Regions from separate parts of the Rhizobium changzhiense genome, predicted to be linked through region 1. Evidence: predicted binding sites of a transcription regulator. Region 1 holds the regulator's gene; each other region holds the start of a gene.
What was found. Region 1 encodes PhoB, which activates phosphate uptake and scavenging genes when phosphate is short. Its sites were predicted from a motif close to TGTCATNNANCTGTCAT; they were not measured.

Region 1 (3,345 bases):
CGGCGCGGACCGCTTCGATGTCGCCGAAAGCCACCTGATCGAAACCCGGCGCTTTGGGGCCGAAGCCTTCGAGATATTTCTCCTGGCCACCAGCGGCGATCGTCGCCAGTGTCCGTCCGTGGAAGGCGCCTTCGAAGGTGATGATATGGAAGCGCTCGGGATGGCCCTTGGAAAACTGATAGCGGCGCGCCGTCTTGATCGCGCATTCGAGCGCCTCGGCGCCTGAATTGGTGAAGAACACCTTGTCGGCGAAGGTGGCGTCCGTCAGCCGTTTTGCCAAGCGCTCCTGGCCGGGGATCTCATAGATATTCGACAGGTGCCAGACCTTGTCGGCCTGCTCCTTCAGCGCGCCGACCACATGCGGATTGCTGTGGCCGACGGAGGTGACGGCGACGCCGGCGCCGAAATCGAGATATCGCTCGCCGCTTTCGGTGATCAGCCACACGCCCTCGCCTCGCTCGAACCGCAGCGGGGCACGAGAATAGGTGTCATAAAGCGGCGTGGCTTCAGCCATTGCGCGATCTCCATCAAAGTTGCCGGGCAATGACTCCGGCTAAGGAAACAGGCCCGAGAAATTAAAAATGCCGCCTTGCGGCGGCGACTGGCACTATTTCCTTTTCGCGCTGCAATGTCAACAAAACTGCGCCCTTAGCCTATGCAGCAAGGGTGTACAGCGGCATTCTCAGTCTTCAACAGGCATTATTGCAGAAATGACACGCAGAGGCAGCAAGTTGGGGAAAACTACGAATTCGATTCATCCGGATTCATGCGACTCTTGTCACGGAGTCAGCCTCACACTAGGTTAAAGATCAATTACTAGACTGCATGCGGCGGAACTAGTCACCAAAATTGATCAAGCGTTTCTTGTTTCGGAGCTCCCGGGACAACGGTGAGGGATTCTGCCATCACCAACGCAAAAGGTGGAGACAGGGCATGAACTGGACAGACGAGCGGGTCGAGAAACTCAAGAAGCTTTGGGCCGAAGGACTGAGCGCCAGCCAGATCGCTGCGCAACTCGGCGGGGTCAGCAGAAACGCGGTCATCGGCAAAGTGCACCGGCTAAGCCTTCCGGGCCGCGCCAAGGCCGGCGGCACCAACACCGCGGCGCGAACGCCGAAACGCAATACATCGGCGCCGCGCGCGCCGAACTACGCCTCCCGGATCACCACCCGCACCGTTACCCGCCAGCAGGGCGCGACGATGCTGAAGGAAGAGATCGAGATCGAAACGATCGAGGAAATGGAATACGTGCCGAGAGGCAATGTGGTGGTGCCGATTTCGCGCCGCCTCGGCCTGACGGAACTGACCGAGCGCACCTGCAAGTGGCCGGTCGGCGATCCGCTGAAGGACGACTTCCACTTCTGCGGCTGCGAGTCCCCCGACAATTCGCCCTATTGCAGCTATCACCAGAAGCTTGCCTACCAGCCGGTCAACGAACGCCGCCGGGCGGCAGCGCGGGCAAGCTGAACGCGGGCAGCCATCGTCAGAATGTAGAAACGGGCCGAGTGGCCCGTTTTCTTATGCGCGGATGGAAGCTCAGGCTTCCCTCCGTCATGCTCGGCCTTGTGCCGAGCATCTGATCACCTCAACTACTTGAGGGAAAACCGTTTATTTTCAGTTGCTTAATTTGGCGTGCGCAGATCCTCGGCACAAGGCCGAGGATGACGTCGCGGGCTTTGCCAGGGCTTTGTCAGCAGGCTCAGATGGAAGCCCTCAGGCTTCCATCGAATAACCGGCGCCGCGGACGGTGCGGATAACGTCCTGCATGTTGGAAAAATTCAGCGCCTTGCGCAGGCGGCCGACATGGACGTCGACGGTGCGCTCGTCGACATAGATATCGTGGCCCCAGACGCCGTCGAGAAGCTGCGAGCGGGAGAAGACCCGGCCCGGCGACGACATCAGGAATTCCAGCAGGCGGAATTCGGTGGGGCCAAGGCGGACTTCGCGGGTCTTGCGATGGACGCGATGGGTCTCGCGGTCGAGCTCGATGTCACCGCATTTCAGCACCGTCGACAACACCTCGGGACGGGCACGGCGCAGCATTGCCTTGACGCGGGCAACGAGCTCGGGGGTCGAGAAGGGCTTGACGACATAATCGTCAGCACCCGTCGACAATCCGCGGACGCGCTCGCTTTCCTCGCCGCGCGCCGTCAGCATGATGATCGGCAGGCGCTCGGTTTCCGGCCGCATACGCAGGCGCCGGCAGAGCTCGATGCCGGAGACGCCCGGCAGCATCCAATCGAGGATGAGAAGATCGGGCGTGCGCTCCTGAAGCCTCATTTCGGCTTCGTCGCCACGAAGGATGGTATCGACCTCGAAGCCTTCCGCTTCGAGATTATAGCGAAGAAGCACGCTGAGGGCTTCCTCGTCTTCAACAACTGCAACTCTCGGGATCATGCGTCTCGATCTCCTCGCGCATGATCCTTAAACCAGGGTGATTTAAGCAATGCATCCTGCGCAAATTCAGAAATTGGCTGCGACCTCTTTGCGCGCCCGGACGGGCGCGCACGCAATTGACTGGTGTGGGCGCTATTCGGTGACCGCGCCGACGGTGTTGGCGCTGTCGTCCTTCGGACGATCGCCTTCCGGCTGCGCACCTGTCGCCATGTAAAAAATCGTCTCGGCGATGTTGGTGGCATGGTCGCCGATGCGCTCGATATTCTTGGCGCAGAAGAGAAGATGCGTGCAGCTGGTGATGTTGCGCGGATCTTCCATCATATAGGTCAGGAGTTCGCGGAACAGCGATGTGTACATCGCGTCGATCTCGTTGTCGCGTTCACGGATCGCATTCGCCTTGTCGGCTGAACGATTGGTGTAGACGTCGAGCACTTCCTTGAGCTGGACGAGCGCCAGTTCGGACAGATGCTCGAGGCCGCGGGCAAGCTTGCGGGGAACGCCGGTGCTTTGGACGGCGATGACGCGCTTGGCCGTGTTCTTGCCGAGGTCGCCGACACGTTCGAGGTCGGCGGCGATGCGGATCGAACCCATGATTTCACGCAGGTCCGAGGCCATCGGCTGACGGCGGGCGATCGTGACGATCGCCTTATCGCCGATTTCGCGTTCGGCGTGATCGAGGATCACATCGTCAGAGATGACCTTCTGCGCCAGCGCGGTATCGCCGTTGACCAGCGCCCGCACGGATTCGCCGACCATCTGCTCGGCCAGGCCGCCCATTTCGGAAATCCGCCTGGACAGGAACTTCAAATCATCATCATAGGCAGAAAAAATATGTGTCGATGCCATGGGGCTTTATCCTCGAATAACGGGAAGGCTTGGTGTCGCCAAAATCAGCCGAAGCGACCCATGATGTAGTCCTGGGTGCGCGGATCGTCGGGATTGGTGAAC
Region 2 (3,345 bases), on a different contig from region 1:
CCAGCGGCAAGGCGATCAGGCCGTTTCCGAGCGTCGTCCCGATGTTGGCGCCCATGATGACGCTGATCGCCGGACGCAATCCGACAACGCCGGCATTGACGAGGCCGACGACCATGACCGTCATTGCCGTCGATGACTGGATGACACCGGTGATGAGCGTTCCCGCGATAACGCCCTTGATCGGCGTGCCTGCGGCTCTCGCGAGAAATGCGCGCATCTTGTTGACGGAGAGTGCCTGGATGCCGTTCGACATGAACTCCAGACCGAGCATGAATATCCCCAGCCCGCCGATAACAGGCACGAGAATATCCTTGAAAATGTCGATGTTCATTACGCCTTACCCCCTTGGCGCCAAAATGGCGCGCTTCAACGGCGCCCCCGCGCCTCACTCATATGCCCGATTTCATACAGTCAGGGATGTCCCGACCGCGTATCATGCGCGAACGAATTACTGGCTCGCGGATGCATCCTGCTTCAGCCAGTATTTGACGATCTGACTGACGAGCTGCGGCGGCAAAGGCACATAGCCCATCGCCTCGGCGTCCTTACTGCCTGTCTCGAACGCCAGGCGGAAAAAATCATGCACGCGGCGATAGCGATTGGGCGCCTGTCCCTTCATTGGAACGACAGCGAATGTCGCCCCGCTGATCGGATAGGCCGCCTCTCCCGGTTGATCCGTGAGCGACACCGAAAAAGCTTTCGCTTCATCCCATGAGGCGGTGCTGGCCGCAGCCCGCACGCCATCCGGTCCCGGTTTTACGAACTGGCCGGATTTGTTCTGAACAGCGGCATAGGGCAGGTTTGCACGCTCGACCTGGCCAAAATCGGCATAGGCGATCGCCCCCTTGGTTGCCTGCACCGCGCGAATGAGATCTCCGGTTCCCTCGACACTCGTCCCCACAGGCCAGGCGATCAGCGTATCCGCTCCATGTGCCGCCTTCCATTCCGGGCTTGCCGAGGACAGGAATTCGGTGAACATGAAGGTGGTGCCTGATCCGTCCTTGCGGGTAACCGGACTGATTTTCTGATCGGGAAGGCTGATCTCCGGGTTGATCGCCTTGATGGCAGGGTCAGCCCACGACTGGATCTTGCCGAGATAGATATTCGCAAGCAGCGGGCCAGTCAGGTTGATACGGCCCTTGTCGATACCGTCAAGATTGACGGCAATCGCCACGCTGCCGAGCACGATCGGAAACTGCTGGCGGCCATGCTTCAAAAGCTCGTCGTGGGAGACAGGCACATCGGTCGCAGCGAAATCCAGCTCCGGCTGATCAAGGCGCATCAGACCTGCCAGCGAACCGACGAGCTCGTAGTCTACCGTCCAGTCGGGTGAGCTGAAGTCGCCGTCATCCATCCGCGCCTTCTCGTAGATCTCTGCCCACTTCGCGATGATGGGTGCCGCGAATGTGGAGCCGGCGCCGCGAATGGGCTCGGCCGTGGCTGCAGGAGCGATGGACAGTGAACCAACAACTGCCGCAAGTCCGGCAAAGCAGGCGGCGGCGCTCGTCACTCTGTGGACTTGCCGAAAAAAACGTTCCATCGGCGCTTCCCCCTTGCAACCGTTCACTGCGCACTCGATCAGAATTCAAACCAGATCAGCTCAGGACCCGGCGTACGAACCCTTGTTCCAGCCGACAGGAATTCCTGACACCATTAAGTATTTCCATTCATTAACATTTTAATGACAGTTTAGTTTTGCGGATTGCTGATTCTCGGCGCGGGACATCTTTCGCTGATCGATGTCGCTTTAAAAATCCGAAATAAAACCGTCACTCAACTGACACATCGGCCGCATTTATAATGGTAAAACAACCCAGCCTGCGCCACGGCCAGACCGACGGTGCGGATTGCTTCTGCGTTCGAGGTGAAAGAGGATGCGGCGGCGCTAAAGCGGCAATACCTCGGCTGCGAGTTCCTCCGCCGTCAGCCCTTTGCCGGCGCGTTGGCCGGCCTCGCCGTGCAGCCAGACGCCGGCAGCGGCGGCCTCGAAGGCCGGCAGGCCTTGGGCGAGCAAGCCGCCGATGATGCCGGCAAGCACGTCGCCGGAACCGGCGGTGGCAAGCCAGACCGGGGCATTGGTATTGATGAGCGCACGTCCATCAGTCGCGGCGATGACAGTATCGGCGCCTTTGTAAATGATCGCGGCATTGGCGCGGCGGGCGGCGGCCACAGCCTTGTCCACCTTACCGAGCGCATCGTCGCTGGCGATATCGGGAAAAAGCCGCGCGAATTCGCCCTCGTGCGGTGTCAGCACCAGACGCGGCTCACCCCGGAAAAGATCAAACAGCTGTTGCGGATCATCCTTGAACGAGGAAATGCCGTCGGCATCGAGCACCAGATGGCGATCAGCAAGGGCCGAGACGAAGCCGCGCGCCTTGGCGCCGATACCGAAACCGGGGCCAAGGACGAAGGTCTGCAGCCGCTTGTCTGAGAGCCAGTCGCCGAGGTCGGCCTCGTCGTCGATGGCATGCAGCATGACGGCGGTCAGATGCGCAGCATTGGCGGCCATCGCCGCGCGGGGGGCGGCGATCGTCACCAGGCCGGCGCCGGCCTTCAGGCCCGAGATCGCCGACATGCGCGCTGCACCCGTCTTGTCGGCCTCACCTGAGAAGACGACCAGATGACCGCGCTTGTATTTGTGGGTTTCCAGTTGCTCGGCCGGCAGCGCACCCTTCCAGGCATCCGGCGTGTTCTCGGCGATGAGACCGCTTGCCTCGGCGCCGATGATGCGGGCGGGGATACCGATGTCGAAGACTTCCAATTCACCGCAAAGCTCCCTGCCCGGCATCAGCAGATGGCCGGGCTTGCGGGTCATGAAGCTGATGGTGTTGCGGGCCCGGAAGGCGGCACCCAGCACCTTGCCGGTGCGACCATCAAGGCCGGAGGGCAGATCGATGGCGAGCACGGGAATACCGGCCTCGGTGACGCGCCCGATCAGCGCGCCCACATCGGCCGACACTTCGCGGCCAAGCCCCGCCCCGAACAGACCATCGACGACGACGTCGCCGGTTTCCGGCCGATAGAGGTCGAGGTTTTGCCCCTCGAGCACGCAACCGGCTCGGGCACGGGCGGCATCGCCCTTCAGCCTCTTGGGATCGCCGAGGTGGAAGAGCGCCACCCTCGCCCCGCTCTGCTGTAGATGACGTGCTGCGACACAGGCGTCGCCGCCATTGTTGCCGGGTCCGCAGACGACGACGAAGCGCAACGCTCCGGGATGAAGGCGCAGAGCAGCGGCTGCGACCGCAGCACCCGCCCTCTCCATCAGTCCGAAGGAGTCGATGCCGGACGCAGCAGCGGCTGCATCGACGGCGGCCATTTCAGCAGGCGTGAGAAGAAGGTCGGACA
Region 3 (3,345 bases), on a different contig from region 1:
CGTGGCGATATAATCCTGCGAATAGGCGATGCCGGCCTGACGGAGATAACGCGCGTAGGCGCGTAGCACATTCGTCTCGCGCGCCGAGAGCCCGGCCGAAAGGATCAGCCGGTTGAAGCTGTCATTGTCGATCGTGCCGGCGAAGGCGGCAACGAAGCCTTCCTCGAGGGCGGCGCCGTAACGCTGCAGATCGATTTCGCCGCCATTGCGGGCCTCGAGCTCCATGTCGTGCAGCACGACGAGTTTCTTTTCTCCATCGGCGGCCGGCACCCCGATGTCGAAAGTGCGTTCACTGACGACGTTGAAGCCGAGATTCTCGAGAAGCGGCACGCGGCGCGACAGCGCCAGCTGGCCGCCGGCGTGGAAAATCTTCAAGGAAAGGATGCGGCCCTGTTCTTCCTGACGATGGTAGAACTGGATGCGCAGCGGTTCGCCGGCGGCGCAGGCACCGATATCGGCGAGGTCGGCCACGGTTTCCTCCGGTGTGAAGGAATCCTGGAAGGCTTGGTCGACGGATATCTTCGGGGCCTTGGCCCCGGCCAGCGCCTCGAAACGGTCGTCCCAGCGGGCCGTGATCTCGCGGATCACCTGCTCGAGCTTTGCCTGCGGAATGCGCGGCGTCTTGCCGCCCGAGCGGCCGATGATGAAATGCACGCGCGCCACGCCGCCTTCCGGGAAGGCCGGGTAATAGGCGGAAACACGGCCGTCATAGACAGTCTTCAGATAGGTACCGATCCGTTCGCGGACGATCGAGTCATACTCCTCGCGCGGCACGTAGACGATCACCGAGACGAAACGGTCGAAATGGTCGATGCGCGGCAGGACGCGGACGCGCGGCCGATCAGCCAAGTCGTTGATCTGTTCGGCAAAACTTGCAAGCAGCGTCGTGTCGATCTGGAAAAGATCGTCGCGCGGATAAGATTCCAGGGTGTTGTCGAGCATACGGCCGGAATGGCTCATCGGGTCGAAGCCGAAATGTTCCTTCACCTTCTCGATCTTGGAACGCAGCAGCGGGATTTCCGAGGCGAGCGAGGTATAGGCGGTCGAGGTGAAAAGGCCGACGATGCGCAGCTCGCCGGTGACGTTACCCTCAGCGTCGAAGCGCTTGACGCCGACATAATCCATATAGGCCCGGCGATGGACGATCGATTTCACATTCGCCTTGGTGACGATCAGGAAGTCGGGGCCGTCGAGGAAGGCGAGGATCTCAGGCGTCGTCGTTACGGCGTCCTTGCCGGTGCGCAGCACCAGAACATCGGGATTGGAGAGGATGCCGAGGCCTGCACCCTTGTCGCGTTCGACCTTGGCATCGGTCCCCTTGCCGGAATAGACATATTCCCGCATGCCAAGGAAAGTGAAATTCTCATCGCGCAGCCAGGTCAGGAAAGCGACGGCTTCGTCGCGATCGGCCTTCTTCCGGCTGGCGCCATTGGCCGCAAGCTCGGCGATCACTCCGTCGATCTTGGAAAGCATCGGCTTCCAGTCGGAAACCGACAGGCGAACCTGTTCGAGGACTTTTTCGATGCGTTTGACGAGATCGGCCGCCTGGGCAGAATTGAGGGGGGCAATATGAAGCTGGATATGGCTGACGCGGTTGGCCGGATCGCTCGGGTGATCGGCGGAATACATCGCCGGCGCCTTGCCCTTTTCCATGACCAGGATGGGATGCACGGCCATGAACAGGTCGCGATAGGTGCTCGTCACTTCGCCCATGACCGATTCAAACAGAAAAGGCATGTTCTGGTCGGTGACTGAAAGCACCGAGACGGCGATGCCATCAGGCGTCACATCGGCAATCGTGTCGATGCTGACGCGGGGCGCCTTGCCGTTCCAGGCAGCAAGTTCCTTTGCCGAATGCACGGCGGAGAGCGCCAGCATTTCCGGCGTATAGAGTTCGAGATCGTCATTGCTTGCCCGGCCGAAGAGAATTTCCGGATCGAGATGCGCCTCGCCTGTCGCCTTGGCGATCTTGCGCGCGCTTTCGATCTGCTTTTCCCGTTTCGGATTGTTTCTGGCAGCCATGGATCGCCTCCCTCAATGTCTGATTTTTTGCAAGCTAGCAGAAGATTCTTCGAAAAAATCTCTAAAAGAGAGGTCCGAAGGATTGTTTTGACGCTTTTTTGGCGCTGGAAAAGAGAAATTCTAAGAAATTTTCCGCTTTCTTCGCCAAGCGAAAGCGAAAGTCCCGTCTTCCGGTTTTTCGTACTGCCGAACATTTCCACGCCCGCATGAAGAATGGTTGACAGCGTGGCGTCAAAAAGATCATCAAACGCGGTCATCATTCGGATTTTGGATATCATGTCGGAAAATGCAGCGGGCGCAGTCATCGTCATTTCCAGCCATGTGGTGCGGGGCTCGGTCGGAAACCGGGCAGCCGTCTTTGCGCTGGAGACGCTCGGTCATCCGGTCTGGGCCCTGCCGACCATCGTGCTGCCCTGGCATCCCGGCCACGGCCGCTCGACGCGGCTGACTTTTGCGGAAACGGATTTCGATGCGGCAATCGACGATCTGATCCGCGCGCCCTGGATCGGCGAAGTCAAGGCTGTGCTTTCAGGCTATTTCGGCAATGCCGCCCAGGCGCGCTCCGTCGCCCGGCTGATCGGTGCGCTGAGACAAAACAATCCCGAGCTGCTCTATGTCTGCGATCCGGTCATGGGCGATCTCGGCGGCCTTTACGTGCCGGAAGCGACCGCTGAGGCCATTCGCGATCATCTCATTCCGCTCGCCTCGCTCGCGACGCCGAACCGCTACGAGCTCGCATGGCTTTCGGGGGCAGCCCTCGAAGACAACAGTGCGATCATGGAGGCGGCGCTCGCGCTCGGACCATCGCGCATGCTCGTCACTTCGGCGGTGCCGATGATGGCGGGTGGCACCGGCAATCTCTATCTTTCCGGCCGTCACGCGCTTCTTGCGGAGCATCGCGTCGTCGACAACCCGCCGAATGGTCTCGGTGACCTCATCGCCGCCGTCTTCCTGTCGCGCCTGCTTTCCGGGATCGAGGACGAAAAGGCGCTGCAGCTTGCCACCGCCAGCGTCTTCGAGGTGCTTGCGCGTGCCGTCAAGCGCGGCAGCAACGAGTTGATGCTGGCAAGTGATGCTTCCAGCCTTTCGACGCCGATGGCCATGGTGCAGATGCGCCGGCTCGTGCACCCGGCGCAGCGGCGAAAAAAATGACGCATCTGCCAATATGTTCATTTTGCGGTGCAGCAGTTGATCTTGTCTTCGGCGCGCGCTAATCCAGAAGCATGCAGCGTTTTCCAAATCCCCTTCTGGACGGCTATCGCAACTTTATGAACGGGCGTTATGCCGACGCCCGCGACAGGTACCGGCAGCTTGCCGAAAACG
Region 4 (3,345 bases), on a different contig from region 1:
AAGCGGGAGACGAAATCCTCGCGTGACATCATCAGAGCGCTTCCGGCTGATGGTGCTTGTGCCAATGTTCGGCGATCTCGATACGGCGCGGAATCCAGACCTTGTCGTGCTTCAGCACATATTCGATAAAGCGCTTCAGCGCTGCCGCCCGGCCGGGACGTCCGACGAGGCGGCAATGCAATCCGACTGACATCATCTTCGGGCTGCCTGCCTTGCCTTCCTCATAAAGCGTGTCGAAGGCATCTTTCAGATAGGTGAAGAACTGATCGCCCGCGTTGAAGCCCTGCGGCGTCGCAAAACGCATGTCGTTGGTTTCGAGCGTATAGGGGATGATCAGGAAGGGTTTCCCGTCGACGCCCTTCACCCAATAGGGCAGGTCGTCGGCATAGGAATCGGAGGAATAGAGGAAACCGCCCTCCTCCTGCACCAGCCGAAGCGTATTGTCGGAAGGCTTGCCCTGGTACATGCCGTAGGGCCGCTCGCCCGTAAGTTCGCTATGCAGGCGCACGGCTTCGAGGATATGCTTGCGCTCCAGATCTTCTGGAAAATCCTTGTATTCCAGCCAGCGATAGCCGTGGCTGGCGATCTCCCAGCCGGCCTCCTTCATCGCGGCGACGGCCTCGGGGTTGCGGGCCATCGCCAGCGTCACGCCGTAGACGGTTGCCTGCACCTTGAGATCGGTGAACATCCGCCAGAGCCGCCAGAAGCCGGCACGCGAGCCATACTCATAGATCGATTCCATGTTGAGGTTGCGCTGCCCCGGCCAGGCGGCCGCGCCGACGATTTCCGACAGCAGGTTTTCCGAAGCCGGATCGCCGTCGAGGATCGAGCTTTCGCCGCCCTCCTCATAATTGATGACGAACTGCACGGCGACGCGTGCCTCGTCCGGCCATTTCGGATCGGGCGTAAGACGCCCATAACCGACGAGATTGCGCGGATAGGTCTCGGATACCATCAAATCACCTTCTGAAAAGACGGGGAACGGTAGCATCCGCAGCCGGAATGTCGAGAAGGAAACTGCGCAGCGGAATTTTCCCGTTATGGAACAAATCCTTAGCGCAGGGAACTTCAGGCGATCTTGCGCGCGCTGACCTTGCCCATCGGATGCAGCGAATGAACGCGGAAGGGACCGCCGGTGCCCTCCTCGATCATCAGCGCCACGTTCGAAACCATGATCGGCTCTCTCAGCACAGGCTCGAAGATCGTCCGCAGCGCCGGCTCGATGCGCGGCATGTCGATCGCGTTGATCGGGCCCGTCACCGGCATGTGAAAGCGGAATTCCTCCATCACATAAGGGTTGCCCCAGCGATGCAGATTGGCGAACTGCGCTGCCGACAAGCCGTCTGGATCGCTGCGCTCGATCTCGGCTTCGCTCAGCGGCGCACGGAAACGATCGAATTCCTGCACGATTGCCGAGGCCAGATACTGGATCTGCCCACAAGGGATATTCGGCAGCAGGCTGTAGAAATTGCCGGGCCTGGCAACTTCGAGACGCGGCATCCGGAAAGGAAGGACCGTTCCGGAGAAACGCATAAGATCGCGCAGGAGTTGAGATTCCGACACGTCGGAGGAGAGGTGGAACGGCGCCTTCAAAACACCGTGAAAACCATAGCGCCGCGGCACGGCCGTATGGAAGGCGATCTCGTGAATGCCGAGGCCGCGAATGGCCGGAGGCTCCGTCACATCACCGGAAAACACGTTTCGGCCAAGCCAATTGGCGGCTACGAGCGAGAGCGGGTCGCTCGCCGGAGGCGTGAAGCAAATGGCATAGCGCATGCGATTTCCTCCATCAAGGAAGTGAGCGCCGGTGACTTCAGGCGCTGTCGATGCGCAAGCAGATAGGTGATTTGCATGACAGAATAACGAAAGGCAGCGGCGCCTAATTCACGTTTAACGTGAAGCCGCCGCGATGTGGCTTGAAATTGCGAAGCTTTCCGGCAGCAAAAATCCGCAGTCTGTATCGCCTGCGATACATATCGCCGCCTCGGCCAGCCGGTGCGCCAGACCGAAGCTGACCTTGAAGCCACCGGTCAGCGCGATCAGGCGTGGGTGATCGGGGTGGCGGCCGATCATCGGATCGCGGTCAATCGCCTTCGGGCGAAGCCCCGCCCAGCGCTCGACGACGGGGGCGTCGCGAAGGCTTGGCACAATCGCCCGCGCCGCCTCGATCAGCACGTCGAGCTGGGCGTCGGTGGACACTGGATCGTCAAAACGGTTCTCGCTGGTGCTGCCGATTGCCGCGTGCCCGCCTTCATGCGCGACGATATAGAGCCCGTCGAGGAAGACCGTCGGCAGGGCTGGGTCGATGTCGGCTTTCAATAATGCCGCCTGCCCCTTGACCGGCTGGCCGAGCGGTTGTTTCAGCCCCGGCGTCAGCTCCTGCAGCAACGGAAAGGACTGATGGCCGGCGGCCAGGATGCAGTGACTGAAAACGATGGTTTCGCCGTTGATTTCGGCCGTACCGCGATCGGGATCGAGGCCGGCAACCGTCGCATGCTCTAGGATGCGAACATGCTCTGCCCGCCGCAGAAAGGCGATGAGCGCTGCGACCAGCAAGCGAGGTGCAGCGCGGGCGGCGAGCGTGTCATGCACGAAGCCGCTCTCGCCCGCAGACGCCTTGATCCAGCCATCGACCGGCGGGCTGTCGAGCACATGCCAGTGGAAGCGGCGGTCGCCCGCCCGCCAATGGCGTTCGGCGTCCTCGAAATGGCCGCGCGCTATTGTGTGGAGATGCGGCTTCGGCAGCGGGATCAGGCGTCCGGAACGGTGGTAGCCGGCGGAAAGTCCGGTCTCTGCTTCGAGCGCGGCGATCTCGGTTTCGAGCGAGACCAGCGCATCGAACTGGAACTTCTTCTTCTGCGACCACCGGTCCGGCATATGCGGCATCAGCGCGCCGAGCAGGCCGCCGCTTGCACCTTCGCCCAATCTGCCGGCGTCACTGATAAGAGTCCGGATACCCCGACGCTCGGCATGGACGGCCGCCCAGAGACCCATGATGCCGCCGCCGACGATCAGCAATTCGCAGGACGATTGACCTGAGACCGGCGCAGGACTATCGGCTTTTTCCATGACAGACGTGAACCCCGATCAGATTGGCGCAGGCGCGCCGCAGCCGCTCGAATGGCGCGACGGCGATATGCCCTATTCCACCGCCTTTGGCGATCATTTTTATTGCCAGACCGACGGACGGCTGGAATGCGGCCATGTTTTTCTCGCCGGCAACGGCCTGCCGGAGCGCTGGAACGGGCGGCAGGCATTTCTGATCGGTGAGCTCGGCTTCGGAACCGGCCTGAACTTCGCCGAGACCTGGCGGCAATGGAAGCTCCACCGCGCAGACGGCCAACA

Region 2: pstS (phosphate ABC transporter substrate-binding protein PstS) is a predicted target of PhoB. The motif match lies at 1,768-1,784, and genes of this name have one in related genera.
Region 3: G9X68_RS23345 (NAD-glutamate dehydrogenase) is a predicted target of PhoB. The motif match lies at 2,229-2,245, and genes of this name have one in related genera.
Region 4: G9X68_RS22415 (DUF1045 domain-containing protein) is a predicted target of PhoB. The motif match lies at 1,852-1,868, and genes of this name have one in related genera.

The regions. Positions count from the first base shown of each region.
Region 1 covers NZ_JABFCQ010000001.1:1,303,347-1,306,691, forward strand. Annotated here, with positions in the region: gene G9X68_RS06515 (aspartate aminotransferase family protein) at 1-514, opposite strand, end outside; gene G9X68_RS06520 (GcrA family cell cycle regulator) at 934-1,467, shown strand; gene phoB (phosphate regulon transcriptional regulator PhoB) at 1,714-2,397, opposite strand; gene phoU (phosphate signaling complex protein PhoU) at 2,530-3,243, opposite strand; gene pstB (phosphate ABC transporter ATP-binding protein PstB) at 3,288-3,345, opposite strand, start outside.
Region 2 covers NZ_JABFCQ010000002.1:387,725-391,069, reverse strand. Annotated here, with positions in the region: gene G9X68_RS11320 (Na/Pi cotransporter family protein) at 1-331, opposite strand, end outside; gene pstS (phosphate ABC transporter substrate-binding protein PstS) at 449-1,540, opposite strand; gene G9X68_RS11310 (NAD(P)H-hydrate dehydratase) at 1,886-3,345, opposite strand, start outside.
Region 3 covers NZ_JABFCQ010000005.1:93,394-96,738, forward strand. Annotated here, with positions in the region: gene G9X68_RS23345 (NAD-glutamate dehydrogenase) at 1-2,022, opposite strand, end outside; gene pdxY (pyridoxal kinase PdxY) at 2,299-3,174, shown strand; gene G9X68_RS23355 (carbonic anhydrase) at 3,246-3,345, shown strand, end outside.
Region 4 covers NZ_JABFCQ010000004.1:458,363-461,707, forward strand. Annotated here, with positions in the region: gene uraD (2-oxo-4-hydroxy-4-carboxy-5-ureidoimidazoline decarboxylase) at 1-32, opposite strand, end outside; gene puuE (allantoinase PuuE) at 32-955, opposite strand; gene G9X68_RS22415 (DUF1045 domain-containing protein) at 1,069-1,776, opposite strand; gene G9X68_RS22420 (NAD(P)/FAD-dependent oxidoreductase) at 1,891-3,069, opposite strand; gene mnmC2 (tRNA (5-methylaminomethyl-2-thiouridine)(34)-methyltransferase MnmC2) at 3,068-3,345, shown strand, end outside.